3 regions of the Neobacillus sp. DZ-9 genome follow, and region 3 is predicted to be linked to each of the others. Evidence: riboswitches for the same ligand, from Rfam matches in the RefSeq annotation. Region 3 holds a riboswitch; each other region holds the start of a gene.
What was found. Region 3 has a riboswitch for cobalamin ahead of cobJ (precorrin-3B C(17)-methyltransferase). Riboswitches for the same ligand answer to the same signal wherever they lie in the genome.
Positions count from the first base shown of each region.

Region 1 (6,173 bases), on a different contig from region 3:
TTGCCTGTCTGCCACTCAGATCCACTGAATTGAGAGTACCTCCCCTTCTCTTTTGCTAATTCCATCGAAGCACGGATCGTCAGGTAAGCAATATTCTCGTATAATTCATCCGCAAATTCTACTGCTTCCTCCGACTCCCAATGAATCCCTTTTAACGCAAGCAAATGGTGCCATCCGAACGTACCCAGTCCTATTGCTCTGAATTTTTTATTCGTTATCTGAGCCTGTCCGACAGATATGGTATTTAAATCAATGACGTTATCTAACATTCTGACTTGAATTCTAATTAATCGCTCCAAACCATTCTTCGGAAAAACCTTTGCAAGATTTATAGAGGATAAATTGCAGACAACGAAATCGCCGGGCTTACGCACAATGACGATGTTTCCTTCTTCATCCTGGTATTCTTTGATAACGGCCGTGGCGGACATATTTTGCGTGATTTCTGTACAAAGATTGCTGCAATAGACAGTGGTACGTCCCTTACCAGTCAAATGCTTATTGGGATTTTGCCTGTTTACCTCGTCACGATAAAACATATATGGGGTGCCCGTTTCTAATTGAGCAACCATGATTCGTGCCATTATATCCATTGCCCTGTACGTTTTTCTCGGAAGAAACGGGTTCCTTACGGCCTCGTTATATTTTTCAGTAAAATATTTACTGTCTGATTCATCATAAAAATCTTCTAGTCCCAGCGGATTCCCAGACTCATCTTTCCATCCCATGATTTGCTTTACTTGATGCGGGCAAAAGGTATGCCATTCCCCAATGCTTCTCCCATTCTCGTCTATCTCCTGTAACTTTTTCATAAAAAGATCTGGTACGGTTACGCCAGTGAAAATATCATGCGCTTTACGGCGTTCATCTCCGTTATTTGTTTTCAAGTCAAGAAAGCCATTCATGATATCTTTATGAAATACATCTAAGTAAACTGCAATGGCACCTTGGCGCTGACCTAATTGATCCACACTGACTGCCGTATTATTCACTAACTTAATCCACGGCACAACTCCTGAAGAGTTTCCTTTAAATTTCTTGATATCAGAACCTAGCGCACGGACCTTTCCGTAGTAGATACCAATTCCTCCGCCATCTTTACTTAAACGGGCAGTATCCCAATTATTTAAATAAATGCTATCTAAAGAATCGTCGATTGTATCGATAAAACAAGAGGAAAGCTGTCCGAAACTTTTTCCGGCATTTGCTAAGGTTGGTGTTGCTACAGTCATATATAAATTGCTTAAGGCCCAGTATGCTTCCTTTACAAAATCTAACCGCTTAGACGCATTTTCATTCTTCATAATAGTCATAGCAATAATCATGAACCTCTCCTGCGGCAGTTCAAATACATTTTGCTGATGATCTTTCGCAAGATAACGATCAGCTAGTAAAAATAATCCTATGTAATTAAATAAATAATCTTTGTCCGGATTAATCTCTTTCGCTAATTCAGCAATTTCCACTTTGTTATAAAAGTTTAGTAAGTCACTAGAATAAATCCCGATATCGGTTAATTGTTGAATTAGGCTGTAAAAATCGCCATACTTTAACGAACGGTCATATCCCCGGTTCATAGCTGCTTTTTCATATAATTCATTTAGGTACAAGCTGGCAGCTACAAAGCTCCAATCCGGCTGGTCCATGGCTATTTGATTAACAGCATAGCTGAGTGCCTGCTTGTTTGCTTCTTTTTCCTCTAGTTCCTTAATTTGATTTTTAAGCACCGTAAAATCCAGTTGATATTTTTTGGAAGCTTGTTGGATCGTTTCTAATACATTATTCACTTTGACAGTCATGTCCTCTTCCCCCTAAAAATAAAAAATCCGCTCGGGGAGAATTCGAGCGGATGAAACGATAACAAATACAAAAGGGCAAAATGGAAAGAAATTAGGACCCTCTGCTGCCACCGTTCCATCTTCTCAATCCCCGAAGAAGCTGAAACATCTTAAGAAAGACAGGTCTCCTGACTTATGCATCTCCCTACTCTGAACCCTTCCCATATAACCGCCTAATTTAATAAGCTTTTTTATACAGTGGTTTGTTCATTTCGTCAGCATTTACAGTTGCGGGGGCAGTTCTGGATTTTCACCAGATTCCCAATTAAGCCGTTTCCGGCATCTCAACTTAAGGCAAACACAATATATAGTTTTATTTTTAAGAACTAAAACAATATGTTGATTTTAAACTAAAATCTATCATAGTATAAACTTAGTAATTTATCAAGTATTTTAATTAGTTTTTTGCTGAGTTTTGAAGTAGGATGGTTTATTCCCTAAAAGATATTGCCCATATTGAAAAAATGGATAGGCTATGAAAGTGAATAAAGCTAATATACCAAACACAATTGCACCACTTCCAACCCCAAAATAATTGAGGAGCCAGCCGCCAAACCATGCCGCAGCGCCTTGACCGATAAATTGCAGACCGACAGCCCCGAAATAAGCTCCCCTTAAATTGGATGGCGCAATATCACTAATCAGCACATCCCCAATAATAAAACAAAGAATTTCCCCTACAGAAAAAAGGATCATGGAAACGATGAACAAAATTAGTGAATCAGATACTCCAAAACCCAATATCCCTATTGAAAACAATAGACACCCTGCTTTTAACGCGGTTAAGGAAGAGTACCTCTTCATCATATTTATAATAGGAAACTGTAGGAGAAGAATGGTCAATGCATTGGTGGTAAACAAAATCGTATAAACACCTGCTTTGTCACTGCCTAAATATTGAGAAAGAGTCGTATCAAGATGGGAATAGCCACCAGTTACAAATATATTCCCTATCAGGAAAAAACGAAAAACACGATCCTTGCTAATAATCTTCAAACTCTCACCAAAGGTATTTTTTTCTTCCTTTTCTCTCGTTAACTTAATCGGATATTTGCGGCTCCAAATGAAAATTAGGAACCCGTATAACAGATATATAGATGCACTTATCATAAAGGGAATCATGGTTTGTGCTCCGCAAATGAACAAGCCTATAATCGGTCCAATGGCTCCGCCTAGATTGATGGCAAAATACCGGATGTTGAAAACTTCTACCCTTGCTTCCTGTGGCGTAACATCTACAAGTATGGCTCGTGCAGTCGGTTCAAAAATACTTCGGCACAAACCGTTTAAGGCATTTAGAATAAGGAAATGCCACACCTCTTCTGCTGCAGCGAACCCTAAAAATACACCTCCCCATGTAAAAATGGAGAAAATCATAATCGGATATCTTCCAATTCGGTCCGACATTGCTCCTCCAATGAAACTCGCAAAGGGACTAACAAAAAAACTTACTGCCAAAATGGCGCCAGTCACAGCAGAGTTAAAGCCTTTTACTTCATGTAAATAAATCCCTAAAAACGGAAGACTCATAAAAAAGCCTGTTCTTGCTAAAAAGGTCCCATAAATGATTCCCAAAGCTACCGGGTGAAATTTAGTTATTATCAATGATTTCATATGTCGTTCACACTTCCTAATTAGTTGATAGCTTAAATTTATCAAAGGATTTAAGAAGCTTCTCTGTCAAAATTGCTTTAATTCTTACAGCAACTTTTGAACATAAAAAAAACCATTGCGTATTTTGCAATGGTTTCCGTTTATGTTTTATTTTTCTTACGAAAATCAGAAATCGTCACGCCATATTTTTTCTTGAATATCCTTTCAAAGGTATGAAGGCTGCCAAATCCTACTTCAAAACCAATCGTGGTAATATCAAGGCTCGTGGCCAGCAATAATTCAACTGCCCGCTTCAGCCTAGTATCCGTCACATATTGAGCCGGCGTACAGTCCATCACCTCTTTAAAAGAACGAATCAAATAATACTTACTGAGACTTGATTCGGCTGCTAAAACCTCCAGTGAGATTTCAGAATGATAATTTTCCTCAATATAATCAACAGCTCTCTTAATTAACGGATGGAACCCAAGGGTCACTTCCCTTTTCCATTGTTCGCTATGGGGGCCTTTTTGGATACCTAAAAAAGTCTCCGCTAATTCCCATTCCAGCTCCTCTGTCCTGACAGGATCTGAATTCCCTAAGAGATTCAATCTGATAAGGTCATTCGCAATTTTAATTAATTTTTCAGAAGAGCCATCACCAAAATGTTTGAAGCCCATTTCGCCAAACTCTTTGTTTAAACGGGAGGACACCACCTGTTCAAGAAAGTGCCTATTAATATTAATTAATAAAATTCGGCTCTCCTCTTCACCAGTGAAGTGGAAATGCTTTTCACCAGGCATGGTAATAATCCGATTGCTTTTATTCAAAGAATTCAATTTTTGCTCAAGTTCTAAAAAAGGTGTCCCTAAAATGGGAATGGTAATTTGATAATCATCCCCATGGTCATGTGCCAAGGGATCAGATTCATGAGGCGATAAATGAGTCATCATAAACTTCGTATTATTCAGTTTCAGTCTTAAATACCTCATTTGCCTTCCGCCATTTCAGCATTTATTTTTTTAACTCTTGCAAAATTGAATAAAGCTCTTCAAGGTGCTTTATTTCATAAGAAGGAACCACTTCATTTCGCTCCTTTTTGTGGCGGTTAATCCACACGGATTTAATTCCGGCTCGATTGGCACCGAGAATGTCTGTCATCAGGTTATCGCCAACCATGATAGCTTCCTCCTTATGTAAGGACATCCGTTCCAATGCATGTTCAAAAATAGCTGGATCCGGCTTGCCTCTGCCAAAATCTCCAGAAATGACAATATGGTCAAAATAAGGGACAAGCTCTGGCGTAATCGCAAGTTTAGTATTTTGCAAATCCGGTGATCCATTGGTTAACAGAAGAAGCTGGTAATTATGTTTTAAATCATCCAATATTTTAAAGGTTTCTTCATACACAAATGGCAGGTTACGACGCTCTTGAGGGAATCGCTCTGCTAACTCATGGCCAAAATCAGGGTCCTCTATCCCCATTGCTTTTAATCCCAATGTCCAGGCATCCTTGCGATAAGCCGGAACCGTTTCTTTCATTTTTTTAAACTCATCCTGTTCATCTAAAAAATTGCCCCATAATCCTTCAAAGGGATTGATTCCAATCATTTGGGTAAAAGGATAGAATTCATAGGACGAGTAAAGACTTCTAGCAGTCTCTCGTACGGCTTCTTCAAATTGAATCGGGTCAAGGCCGTGCTTTTCCTGAGCTACCTTACAGGTGGCAGTAAAAGCTTCCTTTATGCTTTTTTGATCCCATAAAAGGGTATCATCTAAATCAAAAAAAATGGCTTTAATCATATCGTTCCTCACCTATTAAAAAGATTTTTTATTAGTTTACCATTTTTACATAAAATTCGTAATATTTTTATTCATTAACTTATACAAAAAGTCCCATCAACTTAATAAAAGGGACCTTCGTTCCCTAAACTTTTTAACAAAGCGTGAACAAAAAAACGCTCAAAATTAATGATGATTTCAAGCGTTTGATTTACTAATTGTATATTTTTTTCAAATTCGGAAACCGAAAGTGGTTTACTATAATAAAATCCCTGAGCCTCTGTACATTTTTGTTGAAGAAGAAATGATATTTGCTCTTTCGCTGCCTGAAACTCAACTATCAAAAAAAGAACCACCTGAGGATAAGGCGGTCCTAAATTGGATCTATTTTGTATTAAACGCTTTCTTTAGGGTGCTGCCTGATTTTTCAAGGGCACGTTTTCCTTGGTCTATCACGGCAGCCATGCTGACAAATCCATGGATTGTTCCGTCGTAGCGAACACATTCCACTTCTACACCGGCTTCAGCAAGCTTCTTCGCGTATTCCTCACCCTCATCTCTGAGAGGATCAAATTCAGCCGTAATCACAAGTGCTGGCGGAAGGTCTTTAAAATCTTCATACAGAATTGGCGATAAAAGCGTGTTATGCTTATCTTCTTCACTATTTAAATAACAAGCCCTAAACCATTCCATCGTTCCTTTTGTTAAGAAATATCCTTCTGCATTTTCCCTCATAGAAACAGTTGGTTCTCCTCCAACGTTTGTACTTGGATAAATTAATAGTTGGAAGCATATAGCTGGGTAGTTATTATCCTTGGCCAGATTCGTAACGACCGCCGCCAAATTTCCACCGGCACTATCTCCACCAACCGCAATCCGGGAACGGTCAACTTGAAAAGCTTCTGCATTTTCGAAAACATACTGAACTGCCGCATACGAATCTTCCACTGCAGCAGGGAA
Region 1 covers NZ_JCAIOL010000005.1:53,231-59,403, reverse strand. The annotation lists gene AC59HZ_RS15200 (ribonucleoside-diphosphate reductase subunit alpha) at 1-1,799, opposite strand, end outside; cobalamin riboswitch at 1,941-2,140, opposite strand; gene AC59HZ_RS15195 (MDR family MFS transporter) at 2,232-3,452, opposite strand; gene AC59HZ_RS15190 (AraC family transcriptional regulator) at 3,593-4,423, opposite strand; gene AC59HZ_RS15185 (HAD family hydrolase) at 4,446-5,234, opposite strand; gene AC59HZ_RS15180 (hypothetical protein) at 5,336-5,557, opposite strand; gene lipP1 (LipP1 family hormone-sensitive lipase) at 5,598-6,173, opposite strand, start outside.
Region 1: linked by a shared signal. The riboswitch ahead of AC59HZ_RS15200 (ribonucleoside-diphosphate reductase subunit alpha) and the one ahead of cobJ (precorrin-3B C(17)-methyltransferase) in region 3 are both predicted to bind cobalamin.

Region 2 (6,173 bases), 350 kb from region 3:
TTGTCTTTATTTGGACCCTGAAGTGTAAATCCTTCAGGGTTTTTTGTATTCCTTTATAAAGGAGAAGAAAAAATGTTTACCGGAATTATTGAAGAAATTGGGTCAATCATAAATATTCAGAGGACAGGAGAATCGTTTGTACTAACCATTGACGCGAAAAGAATTCTTGAAGACGTCCATCTTGGTGATAGTATTGCTGTTAATGGTGTATGCCTGACTGTGACCTCCTACACGAGAAATCGCTTTACCGTTGATGTAATGCCGGAAACCGTTAGGGCTTCGAGTTTAAATATGGTTAAACGTGGTTCTAAGGTCAACCTTGAAAGAGCAATGGCTGCTGGAGGAAGGTTTGGTGGTCACTTCGTTTCAGGGCATATTGATGGTACAGGAATCATTAAAAGCAAAAAAGCATTAGAAAATGCCGTATATTATGAAATTGAGGCAGACCCCGAATTATTAAGATATATCATTGTAAGAGGATCTATAGCAGTTGATGGGACTAGCCTTACCGTTTTTGCAGTTTCCGAAAATAGCTTTACCTTATCTTTAATCCCGCATACCCTTGGTGAAAGTATATTAGGGCAAAAAGACTCTGGTGATATCGTTAATTTGGAATGCGATATGATTGGCAAATACGTGGGACATTTTATGAATAATCCTGGAAAAAATAATCAGCACAAAAGTAGTGGAGGAATTTCCGCTAAATTTTTAGAAGAAAACGGCTTTTATTAAAAGGAGTGATTATCCGTGTTTGATACCATTGAAGCAGCAATTTCTGATTTAAAAGAGGGAAAAGTGATCATTGTTTGTGATGACGAGGGTCGGGAGAATGAAGGTGATTTTTTGTCGCTCGCTGAAAAAGCGACACCAGATGTTATCAATCTTATGGCTACCCATGGAAAAGGCCTAATATGTGTTCCAATTGATGAAGAACTGGCACAAAAGCTGGAACTTGATCCGATGGTTTCAAAAAACACTGACCCGCATGGAACCGCCTTTACCGTAAGCATTGACCATAAATTTTCAACTACAGGAATTTCAGCATTTGAACGCTCAGCAACGGTCCTAAGCATGATTGATCCGGAATCAAAGCCAGAAGATTTTAAAAGACCGGGGCACATTTTTCCACTTGTCGCAAGAAGCGGGGGGGTTCTTAAGCGAACAGGACATACCGAAGCGGCCATAGACCTAGCTAAACTCTGCGGCTCAGCGCCAGCGGGAGTCATTTGCGAAATTATGAATGAAGACGGAACAATGGCCCGTGTCCCAGAACTTCGAAAAATTGCTGATAATCTAGAAGTAAAAATGATTACCATTGAAGATTTAATTAATTACCGAAAGAATAAAGAAAAAGATACTGCAAACAAATTCTAAAGAAATAAATTTTTTAGAAATTGATGATTGGAGCGGAAGGTGCTCGACTCCAGCGGGAGTACGGAGCAGGGGAGACCCCGCAGGCGCGCAAATTGCCGAGGAGGCTCCCCGGCACGCCCTCGGAAAGCGAGCGCCTGTAGCGAAAATCATCAACTAAGTTTATCGCCAAATAAAAAAATGGAGGAATTAAGATGGGACATATTTTTGAAGGAAATTTAGTAGGCTCAGGATTAAAGGTTGGAATCGTCGTAGGACGTTTCAATGAATTTATCACAAGTAAATTATTAAGCGGAGCGCAGGATGCACTAAAACGGCATGGAGTAAGTGAGACTGATGTTGACGTTGCATGGGTTCCGGGCGCATTTGAACTGCCGTTAATTGCTCAAAAAATGGCAAACAGCAAAAAGTATGATGCTGTCATCACACTTGGTACCGTTATTCGCGGTTCTACTCCACATTTTGATTATGTTTGTAATGAGACAGCAAAGGGAGTATCACGTATAAACTTAGACAGCGGGATTCCAGTTATTTTTGGTGTTTTGACAACAGATTCGATTGAGCAAGCCATTGAGCGTGCCGGTACGAAAGCTGGAAATAAAGGCTGGGAAGCAGCTGCAGGTGCAATTGAAATGGCAAACTTGTGCAGAAATCTCGATAAATAATTGATATTATTGCAAAAAAACATATACAATTTATAAAACTTTATTTATAATTTCAATTAACAAAAAATATATATTGAAATTTAGGTGTTAAAATCTTTTTAAGAGGATAACTTAAAAGGGAAGTTGGTGCAAAGCCAACGCGGTCCCGCCACTGTAAATGGGAGTTTACCTATATTAAAGTCACTGTCGAATTGATGGGAAGACATAGGAAGCAATGATCATGAGCCAGGAAACCTGCCTATCTTTTAATCGCCGAAATACCTACGAGGATAGGGGGTGAACGACTAGTCTCTGCTACTTATGACAGTTATTCTGTTTTTCAAACCAACATCTTCCGTTCATGGGGATGTTTTTTTTGTATCGGAAGAACTTTAGCTTGGCGGAGAAAACTTTATTTTTTGTAAATTAAGCTATTTAATTAGTATAAAGGGGAATAAAAATGAAGAAATTATATTCGCTATTAATCGTAATGTTATTGATTTTAGGTGCTTTATCAGGCTGTGCGGAAAAGAAAGAACAGGTTAAAGATGGAAGCAACACAAATGTTGAAAAAAAATCTGAGAACATTACTTTTCCCGTCACAATAAAGGATGCATTAAATAATAATGTTGTCCTCAATAAGAAGCCTGAAAAAATTGTTTCTCTAATTCCTAGTAATACCGAGATTGTTTTTGCATTAGGCCTTGGGAAGAACGTAGTGGGTGTATCTGATTTTGATAACTATCCAGAGGAAACGGCTAAAAAAGAGAAAATTGGCGGACAAGAGATTAATCTAGAAAAAATCATCTCCTTAAAGCCAGATGTAGTATTTGCCCATGCATCCAATGCTCAGAATTCAACTGATGGGTTAAAGCAGTTAACGGATGCGGGGATTCCGGTAATCGTTGTGAACGATGCACAAAATTTTGACCAAGTTTATGATTCTATTGACATGATAGGAAAGGCAACTGGGGAAAAAAAGAAAGCTGATGATATGATTCAAGGAATGAAAGATAAATTAGCAGAAATTAAGGCAAAGGCTAAAGAAATTAAAGAAAAGAAAAAGGTATTGGTTGAGGTATCACCTGCTCCAGAAATTTATACACCTGGTAAAAATACTTTTATGAATGAAATGCTAACGATTATTAATGCAGAAAATCTCGCTAATGATCAAGAGGGCTGGATTAAAATTGATCAGGAAGCTATGATTAAGCGAAATCCTGATGTCATTATAACTACATATGGATATTATGTGAAAAATCCAGCTGAACAAGTGTTAACCAGAAAAGGCTGGGAAAATGTCAATGCAGTTAAAAATAAACAAGTAATCGATGTTGATTCTGATCGCGTTACACGTCCAGGACCAAGGATTGTTGAAGGAGTAGAGGACCTTGCAAAGGCTATCTATCCAGAAGTTTTTAAATAATAAGGTATTCGCCTATGTGGCAGCTGGCATTTTCCTTATTTTTTCCATGTTATTAGGAATATCAATTGGCACCGTTTCTGTACCGGTGCCTGCCATTATTAAAATTATCAGCGCGAAATTCTTGGGATTTATTTCACTTGATGCAATCGATCCAATGTATACAAGCATTGTTATCAACATTCGCCTGCCTCGAGTGTTATTATCCGGTCTTGTAGGGGCTGCTCTTGCGATAGCAGGGGCGGCTTTTCAAGGTCTGTTAAGAAACCCGCTGGCAGATCCTTATACATTGGGTGTATCATCTGGAGCCTCTGTGGGTGCGGTCCTTACCCTTTTTTTTCAAATTTCACTTCCATTTATCGGCCCATTCACACTCCCATTGCTTAGTATCGTTTTTTCCTTTATTACCATTTTCTTGGTGATAACATTTGCTCGTAAAATTGAGCGCTCAATGAGAGTGGAAACGATCATTCTAACAGGTATTATTTTCAGTTCATTTCTGGGAGCTATAATTTCTCTAATGATTGCGCTTACCGGAGATGAGCTAAGACAGATTATAGGCTGGCTTCTTGGAAGTGTATCGATGAGAGGCTGGGAATACATAAAAATCATTTTGCCATTTTTCATTCTCGGTTCAGTAATCCTTATCTTAAATGGAAGAGAGTTAAATTCCATGTCCTTTGGGGAAGAGAGAGCCCGCCATTTAGGTGTCAATGTGTATAAGAGAAAGCTGATTATCTTGTCGGCTGGTTCTATTTTAACAGGAGCGGCGGTGGCTGTATCGGGAACAATAGGCTTTGTTGGGCTAGTTATCCCACATCTTTCGAGGCTGCTATGGGGGCCGGATCATAAACATCTCCTTCCTTTATCCATTATTACCGGAAGCGGATTTTTAATTTTAGCTGACCTTGTTTCAAGAATCGTTATTTCTCCGACTGAACTCCCGATTGGAGTCATTACAGCCTTAATCGGTGCACCCGTATTCGCAATAATCCTATTACAACGAAAAAGGATGGAAAGAAGTGGTTAAAAGAATGCTCAGCGTTCAACAGGTTACAGGTGGTTACTCTAGCGAAGCCGTTTTAAAAGATATTTCTTTTGAAGTCAAACAAGGGGAATTGTTTGGGATACTAGGCCCAAATGGGAGCGGAAAAACGACACTTTTGAAAATGCTAAGTGGTATTTTACCGATACAGAACGGCCGGATTCTGATAAATGAAAAATTGCTGCAGGATTACAAGCCAAAGCAGCTGGCCCAAATTATCGCGGTCCTTTCACAGCACTCCTCGCAATCGTTTGCGTATTCGGTAAAAGAAACAGTTTCTCTTGGCCGATATGCTCATCAAAAGGGATTGTTTCAAACATGGAGTACGCGGGATGAAGAAATAGTCCAAAAAGTAATGAGGCAGGTTGGTATCTCCTCGTTTCAACATAAAAATATTCAGGAATTATCGGGCGGTGAGAAGCAAAGGGTTTTTCTTGCACAAGCGCTGGCTCAGGAGCCGGAAATCCTTCTTTTAGATGAACCGACGAACCACCTGGATTTATCTTATCAAAAGGAATTACTTGACCATTTAAAACAATGGACGGCACAAAACAGATTGACCGTCATTTCTATTTTTCATGATTTAAATCTTGCGGGACTATATTGTGATCGCTTACTGTTGCTTGAAAAAGGCACCATTAATATCGACCATATTCCAAATGAAGTACTTAGGGAAGAACGAATTATGGATGTATATCATACAAATATCCAAAAACACCCGCATCCAAAAGTGGCAGCTCCGCAAATGGTTTTATTACCTGAAGTTACTAAACAGGAAATCATTGAAATAAATGAAGATTTGGTACATGTTACATATGATTATATCGAGCTTAAATCCCCCATTCCATTAAGAACAATGTCCTCGGGCGTTATAGGATCTGGAACTGGGTGGCACCAGACTTTTGTGAACCGTCATGTGGACAAAAACTACAACTGTAATGATCATCGATTGGAAATGGCGGCTTTCTTACGATCAAAAGGATTTGAGCCATCCGAAACCGTAGGAATGATGACGGCTGTAATATTGGAAGATGCCGTATACCAACAATTAAAACTGGATGAATTCTCCATATTTGTACTTGTTACAGCAGGAGTTGGCAATGCGGTTGATGCATCTAGAAGTGATAGGCATACGGTTGAATTGGTGCCTGGCACCATCAATACATGGATTTTTGTAAATGGAGAGCTGACCGAGGAAGCTTATATTCAAGGAATAATGACCGCTACCGAAGCAAAAGCAAAGGCCTTGCATGATTTAGAGGTTATCGATCAAGTTACTGGCACGATTGCTACAGGGACATCGACCGATAGTATTCTAATTGCCGCTACTCAAAATGGAAAGTTATTGGAGTTTGCTGGAACCATCACTCCCCTAGGGAAACTTATTAGTAAAGCGGTATATCAGTGCACCGTAGAAGCGATTCAAAAGTCCTGTAAGAGGAAACCATGATGATTGTATATCATTTAATATCGATAACCATTGCTTATATCATTGACTTACTGATAGGTGATCCTCCACGTTGGCCACACCCCGTTCGATGGATTGGTTCGATGATTTCGTTTATTGAAGGGAGATTGAATAATGGAGGATCCAAAAAATTAAAAGGGGTTATCATGCTCCTTTTTGTGTTATTCATATCCTTTATTGTTTGTTTGTTAATAGTGTTAATAGGTTACAAGATTCACCCCA
Region 2 covers NZ_JCAIOL010000003.1:306,469-312,641, reverse strand. The annotation lists gene ribE (riboflavin synthase) at 73-732, shown strand; partial or broken gene ribB (3,4-dihydroxy-2-butanone-4-phosphate synthase) at 748-1,353, shown strand; gene ribH (6,7-dimethyl-8-ribityllumazine synthase) at 1,566-2,036, shown strand; cobalamin riboswitch at 2,102-2,292, shown strand; gene AC59HZ_RS09950 (ABC transporter substrate-binding protein) at 2,476-3,441, shown strand; gene AC59HZ_RS09945 (FecCD family ABC transporter permease) at 3,407-4,468, shown strand; gene AC59HZ_RS09940 (adenosylcobinamide amidohydrolase) at 4,473-5,933, shown strand; gene cbiB (adenosylcobinamide-phosphate synthase CbiB) at 5,933-6,173, shown strand, end outside.
Region 2: linked by a shared signal. The riboswitch ahead of AC59HZ_RS09950 (ABC transporter substrate-binding protein) and the one ahead of cobJ (precorrin-3B C(17)-methyltransferase) in region 3 are both predicted to bind cobalamin.

Region 3 (6,173 bases):
ACCATGTAAGCTGACAATATACGCATCCTGCCAGCTTTCCTGCATTTTAGAAAAAGCGAGCTGTACCGAGCTGGTATAAGGATAAATTGTTAATGGAAGCTTCTTCGCAAGTACACCGCCAAGTCCATAAAATAGCGGATCACCGGACACTAAAATAACGACATTTCGTGTTTCTTGCTGTAATTCAGCTGTTAATGCTGACAAACCGCCTTTGATTACTTTTTTCTCTTTTTTAAATTCCGGGAAAAATTGCAAATGACGCTCCCCGCCTACAAGTACATCACATTCATTGATCCACTCAGCATATTGGGGGAGCAATCCTTCCGCGCCATTATCCCCTATACCAATCATCTTCATCCAATTTGTCAATATTCTCAGCCTTTCCTAAACAGTCTCCATTCATGGCATACAAGGTTGTCGACACTTTGATGTCAGTATTCATATGATTCAAAGCATAGTAGCAGCAGTTTTTGCAAAGTGCTGCAAAGAATGCCTCGTTTCCCTGAAGCATATCTCCAACCTGTGAAGCTGTATTCGCCTGTAAAATTTCTCGCTGCGTCTCCTCATCAACACCTGCTTTATTGGCAATACCTGCTAAAAACTCAAAGCTAATAGGTGCACTTTTTGAGTGAACCATCATAACGCCTTGGGCAACTTTTGAGAACTTCCCCATCATCCCTACTAACGAGACTCTCGGAATCTTCTTCCGTGCAATATTTTTTAACGTAAAACCAACAAAATCGCCCATTTCTATAAATGCTTCTTCTGGTAAATGAGGATATTGCTGCATCGCATATTTTTCACTGCGCCCACCTGTTGTAATGACTAAATGCTCACATCCTGATTCTTTTGCCACATTTATCGCTTGTACGATACTTGCCATATAAGCAGAACTTGAAAATGGAACCACTGTTCCCCGTGTCCCTAATATCGAAATTCCGCCGATAATGCCTAACCGCCCATTCAATGTTTTTTCAGCAATTTCTACACCATCTGGTACAGAAATGATTACTTCAATTCCGCAATCCAATTTAAAGTTTTCAATTGCTTCTTGTACGACCCCATATATCATTTTACGTGGTACGGGGTTTATCGCTGCTTGACCGACTGGTACAGGTAGTCCCGCTTTTGTCACTCGCCCTACACCAACCCCGCCATCTAAATGAATGCCTTTTTCTTTTGAATAACGAACGGTACTCTGAATTCGTGCTTGATGCGTAGCATCAGGATCGTCCCCGGCATCTTTGATCGTTTCGCACATTATCCTGTCTTCTGACACTTGAAATGCGGATACTTTAAATGTTGCATACTGGCCAGCCGGTAAATAAATCGTGACTTCATCTGGTACCTTTCCTACGACAAGAGCTTGCAATGCTGCCTTTGTCATCGCTGTTGCACAAGCTCCTGTCGTATAGCCGTGGCGCATTTGTGAAGGGTCTTTTTTATTTCGTTTCTTTTGCTCGTTCATCCGCCATAATCGAAATGGCATTAAGTGCAGCGACTGTCACTGTACTGCCACCCTTTCTCCCTGCGTTCGTAATAAATGGAATTCCTTCCAGCAATGCTAACTCCTCTTTTGACTCTGCTGCTGATACGAAGCCAACTGGCATTCCAATAATTAAATCCGGTTTTGCCTCACCTTCTTTAATTAAACGAATTAACTCTAGCAACGCGGTTGGCGCATTGCCAATGGCATAAATTCCTCCTTCTTGTAAACGCGTTGCTTTTTGCATGGAAATAATAGCCCGTGTTGTTCCTTGAGCCTTTGCTTCCTTTGAGACATCTTCATCTGCAATATAACAATGCAAGTCACCGCCATGCTTTTGGAATCGCTTGCGGCCAGAACCACTTTCAATCATTTGTACATCCGCCACTACATGACGGCCCGCTAAAATGGATTGAATCCCTGCCTCAATGGCATCAGGCGTAAAAATCATGCTGCGGCCTAACTCAAAATCTGCTGAAGCGTGAATCACCCGCCGAACAACTAACCATTGCTCATCTGTAAATGAATGTTCGCCCATCTCTTGCTTGATAATGGCGAAACTATGATCATAAATCTTGTCTGGATCGACCGTTACAGGAATAAATTTTGTATTAAAGTTCATGTTTGCCATGAATAAAACCTCCCAATAGTTGAGTTACTTCTTCGAAAGAAGTACAAAAATTTTCATATTCAATCGCTGGCCGCTTTATTAAAATGACAGGAATCCCTAATTGCAGAGCAGCTGTCATTTTTTCATCTACAGATCCCACTTTGCCGCTTTCTTTTGTAATCATTAGAGTCACATTATATTGCTCACATAGTGCTTTATTTACTGATTCCGAAAATGGACCCTGCATCGCAATTATGTCCTTTTGTTTAATGCCTAACCTATGGCACTTTTCCATGTTCCCTATATTTGGAAGCATTCTACAAATAAGCCGAATTTCATCACGCATTAAATATTTCGTAAATATTTCCAACGTTTTGCTGCCTGTTGTCAGCATAATCGTTCCTTTATGAGATTGAGCTAATTTAGCTGCTTCTTCATAACTTTCAACTTCTGTAATTAGTGGAGAAATAAACTGTTCTTCTGGCCTTTCATAACGAATATAGGGAATATTAAATGCTTGTGCTGCTGCCATTGCGGTTTTCGACGCTTCTTCCGCATATGGATGGCTCGCATCGATGACACAGGTCATCTTTTGCTTCTGAATAAGCGCCAGCATGTCATCAACTGATAACCGCCCTACTTGATAAGGAATATGGTGGGCATTTAAGCTTTCGGCTGCAGATTCTGTGACAACTGTTGCTAATAAAGGATAGCCTTGATTTTGCAATTGAATGGCTAATGCTCTCGCATCACTTGTGCCTGCTAAAAATAAAATCATGTGTTCCTCCTAATCTCCACATGGTGCCGGTTCGACTTCAATTTTGGAGCTCATATCCTGATAGTTAAAATACTGTATTTTTTTCACTCTTTTAAAATATTTAAAAAGGCGTTCATTTGGATGGCCATTTTGTTTGTACTCTTCTATAATTTTTGTTAATAACGGCAGCAGATCATCTGGTTCAATCCCTTCTGCTACTGGCTGAGCAGCATGAGCTGTACGGCCAACCGGCTTTGCGCCAATAAATAAATCAAATCTTTTCTTGCGGTAAACGATCCCGATATCATCGAATACTGCCCGATAACAAGCCATACCGCAGCCGTTGAAACCAATATGTAATTCTTTTGGAAGCTTTAAGCCCCCCAATTTTGCTGCTATTTCTTCTGCATATGGGATCGATTCTGCTTTTTCACCGTTGCAAAAATCACAAGCTTTTACATTTAAAACATCGCCCACTGGCATGACAATTAAATCATTTTGTTTAAGTTTTTTAATAATCGATTCAGGCTGATCTGTTGGAATCTTTAATAAAAACCGATGATCCGGTGTATATTCCATGGTGCCTGTCTCGCCAATAGTTTCTGCCAATACGCGCATTTGGTCTGGCTTAATAAATTTATTGGCAACACCAGGTGAAACAGCAAATTCAAATATATCTTCGACTGCTTGTTGTACTATCAATGGATTTACTATTTCAGTTTTAGTCACCATAGATAAAGCCTTTAAAGCCAAATCTAATGAGCTAACTTCTTGTTTTTTTCGTTCAATTTGCTCATAACCAGCTTGCGCTTCCCCTGTTTCTTGATTTAATGCCCATGGTTCGGCTTCCTTTTTCAAACGCTGATGCGGTTTTAAGCTTTGTTTTTCTTCACCTAACGTATATTTACGCTGATAACCTCGAGGGGTAATGATTTTATTATCATAAAAGAAAGTAGAAGAATTCCCGATAATAACCGTTGTCAGCATTCCGATATCATGTTCTAGCATTTCAGACAGTGTTGTCAGCACTACATTTTGATTTTCACGATAAGCACTCTTCACAAGTCCCACTGGTGTTTCAGGTGAACGATATTTTAATAGAATATTTTGCGCCTCTACAATTTGGCGTGTCCGTCTACCGCTTTTTGGATTATATAAAGCTATAACGAAGTCCGCCATTGCAGCTGCTTCAATGCGCTTTTCTATTACAGTCCAAGGCGTCAAATGATCACTTAGGCTGATCGTGCAGGAATCATGCATGACTGGCGCACCCAATATACTCGCACAAGAATTAATGGCTGAAATACCTGGAACAATTTCTACAGCAATTCCTTCTTTTTCAGTCCAGCCCTTTTCAATCAGCACTTCATAAACTAATCCAGCCATACCATAAACGCCTGAATCTCCGCTGGAAATGACTGAGACAATATTGCCAGCTTCAGCTTTCTTTACTGCATCCTGTGCACGTGACACTTCTTCTGTCATCCCCGTACTGACGATGGATTTTGCTGTTATGAAAGGTTCAATTAGCTCCACGTATGTTTTATAGCCAATAATACAATCACTTTGCTGCAAGGCATCTACAGCTCGTTTTGTAATGTGCTCACGATCACCTGGACCAAAGCCAACAACAAAAATTTTTCCCTTTTTCATAGACTTACCTCCAAATAAAAAATGCCTGCACTCCTTTTAAAAGGAATACAGGCATGATGTGAAATAGCAGTATAAATTAAGCATACTGAAACACAAAAACAATAAGAATAATTGTCCCGCCTATACTTCTCCCTCCGAAAAGCAAGTGTCGTTTAAATAAGCAGGTTTCCTGACTTAAGCTTCTTTTTACTCTTACACCTTCCCGATTTCTCAGTGGCATTGTAATTTCATCAGCTCTTACAGTAGCGGGGGCTGTACTAGATTTTCACTAGTTTCCCTTTTACCTCACAAATGTGAGCACTTATTTAAAGTATTTATTAAATTTTTTATAACTATACCATATAATCTAGAAAGTTAACATACTATTTTTTTTTGAAAATTTACAACAGTTTTATATCAAAATCAAACCTTCTAATATTTTGTTAAGGTTTGTCATTTCAATTACACATATACTTTACCCATAAAAATGAGGCGGACCGCCAATGGTCCTGCCTCAAAAAATTTAAAGTTATTGTTCCTGTAAATGCAGCTGCCCTTGCTGCCGTTTAAATTTCGCAATAAAAAATGTTAATGTAGCAGCCAGGGATAAAACAAGGAATATAGCAATATGCGCAATGTTCTCCCACATAAAACCGAAGTCTCCTGTTGAAATAATCGCCCTAAAACCAGAAACCGAATAGCTCATCGGCAAGTAATGATTGATCGTTTGCAGGAATTTTGGACTAAGTTCTATCGGGAACGTTCCTGCACTGGATGTTAATTGTAAAATCAAGATAATTACAGCGATAAAGCGTCCAGGATTATCAAGAGCCGCAACAAGGAAATGAATTATGGCCATGAATGTCCAGCTAGTAAAGATACTGAACATAATAAAGTAAGGAACACTCTTCACTTCGAGCCCCAGTAACATGAGCAGCACCGCATCCGCGATTAATGCCTGAGCAATTCCTACTGCTAAAATCACTCCGGCTTTTCCGAGAAACCAGCTAATTCCACTCTTAGGTTCTGTGACTGGTTTATACATTGGAAAAATAACGGAAAGCATCAAAGCTCCAACAAATAGACTTAGTGCCAAGAAATAAGGCGCCAATCCGCTTCCGTAGTTTGGAACTTGATTCATTTTGTAATCTTTAACATTGACTGGCTTTGCAAACATATCATATACGCTGTTGTTGGCTTTTACATCACTGGCATCTTTTGCCCCGTCACTTAATTGAGTGCTCAATTCCTTCGAGCCATCTGTAAGTTTAGCCATTCCGTCCATTAAATCCGTCGAACCACTTGCAAGGCTGGTCATACCGTTCTTTAAGTCTTTTTCACCCGTATAAAGGGAAGTGGTACCTGTGGTTAATTGTGTCGCTCCCTGTGCCAGCTTATTCGTTCCATCTTGCAAAAGAACAGAGCTCGATGCCAATTGCCCTAACCCGGATGTAAGGCTGCTTGAGCCACTTGCAATTTGACTAAACCCTTTTTGTGCTTCATCCAGTTTTGATCCATACTGGGCAAGACCTTGAGTTACCTGTTTTTGGCCATTCAATACCTGTTCCGCAACGTCAGATAATTGATTGATACCATTAGCCAATTTCTGCTGTCCTTGATTTAACTGATTAGCACCGTTTGCTAATGAATCAGAGCCTTGCTTTATTTCCCCGGCGCTCTTTGCCAAG
Region 3 covers NZ_JCAIOL010000003.1:655,320-661,492, forward strand. The annotation lists gene cbiE (precorrin-6y C5,15-methyltransferase (decarboxylating) subunit CbiE) at 1-357, opposite strand, end outside; gene AC59HZ_RS11550 (cobalt-precorrin-5B (C(1))-methyltransferase) at 332-1,468, opposite strand; gene AC59HZ_RS11555 (precorrin-8X methylmutase) at 1,443-2,117, opposite strand; gene cobK (precorrin-6A reductase) at 2,098-2,874, opposite strand; gene cobJ (precorrin-3B C(17)-methyltransferase) at 2,884-4,506, opposite strand; cobalamin riboswitch at 4,649-4,826, opposite strand; gene AC59HZ_RS11570 (YhgE/Pip family protein) at 5,015-6,173, opposite strand, start outside.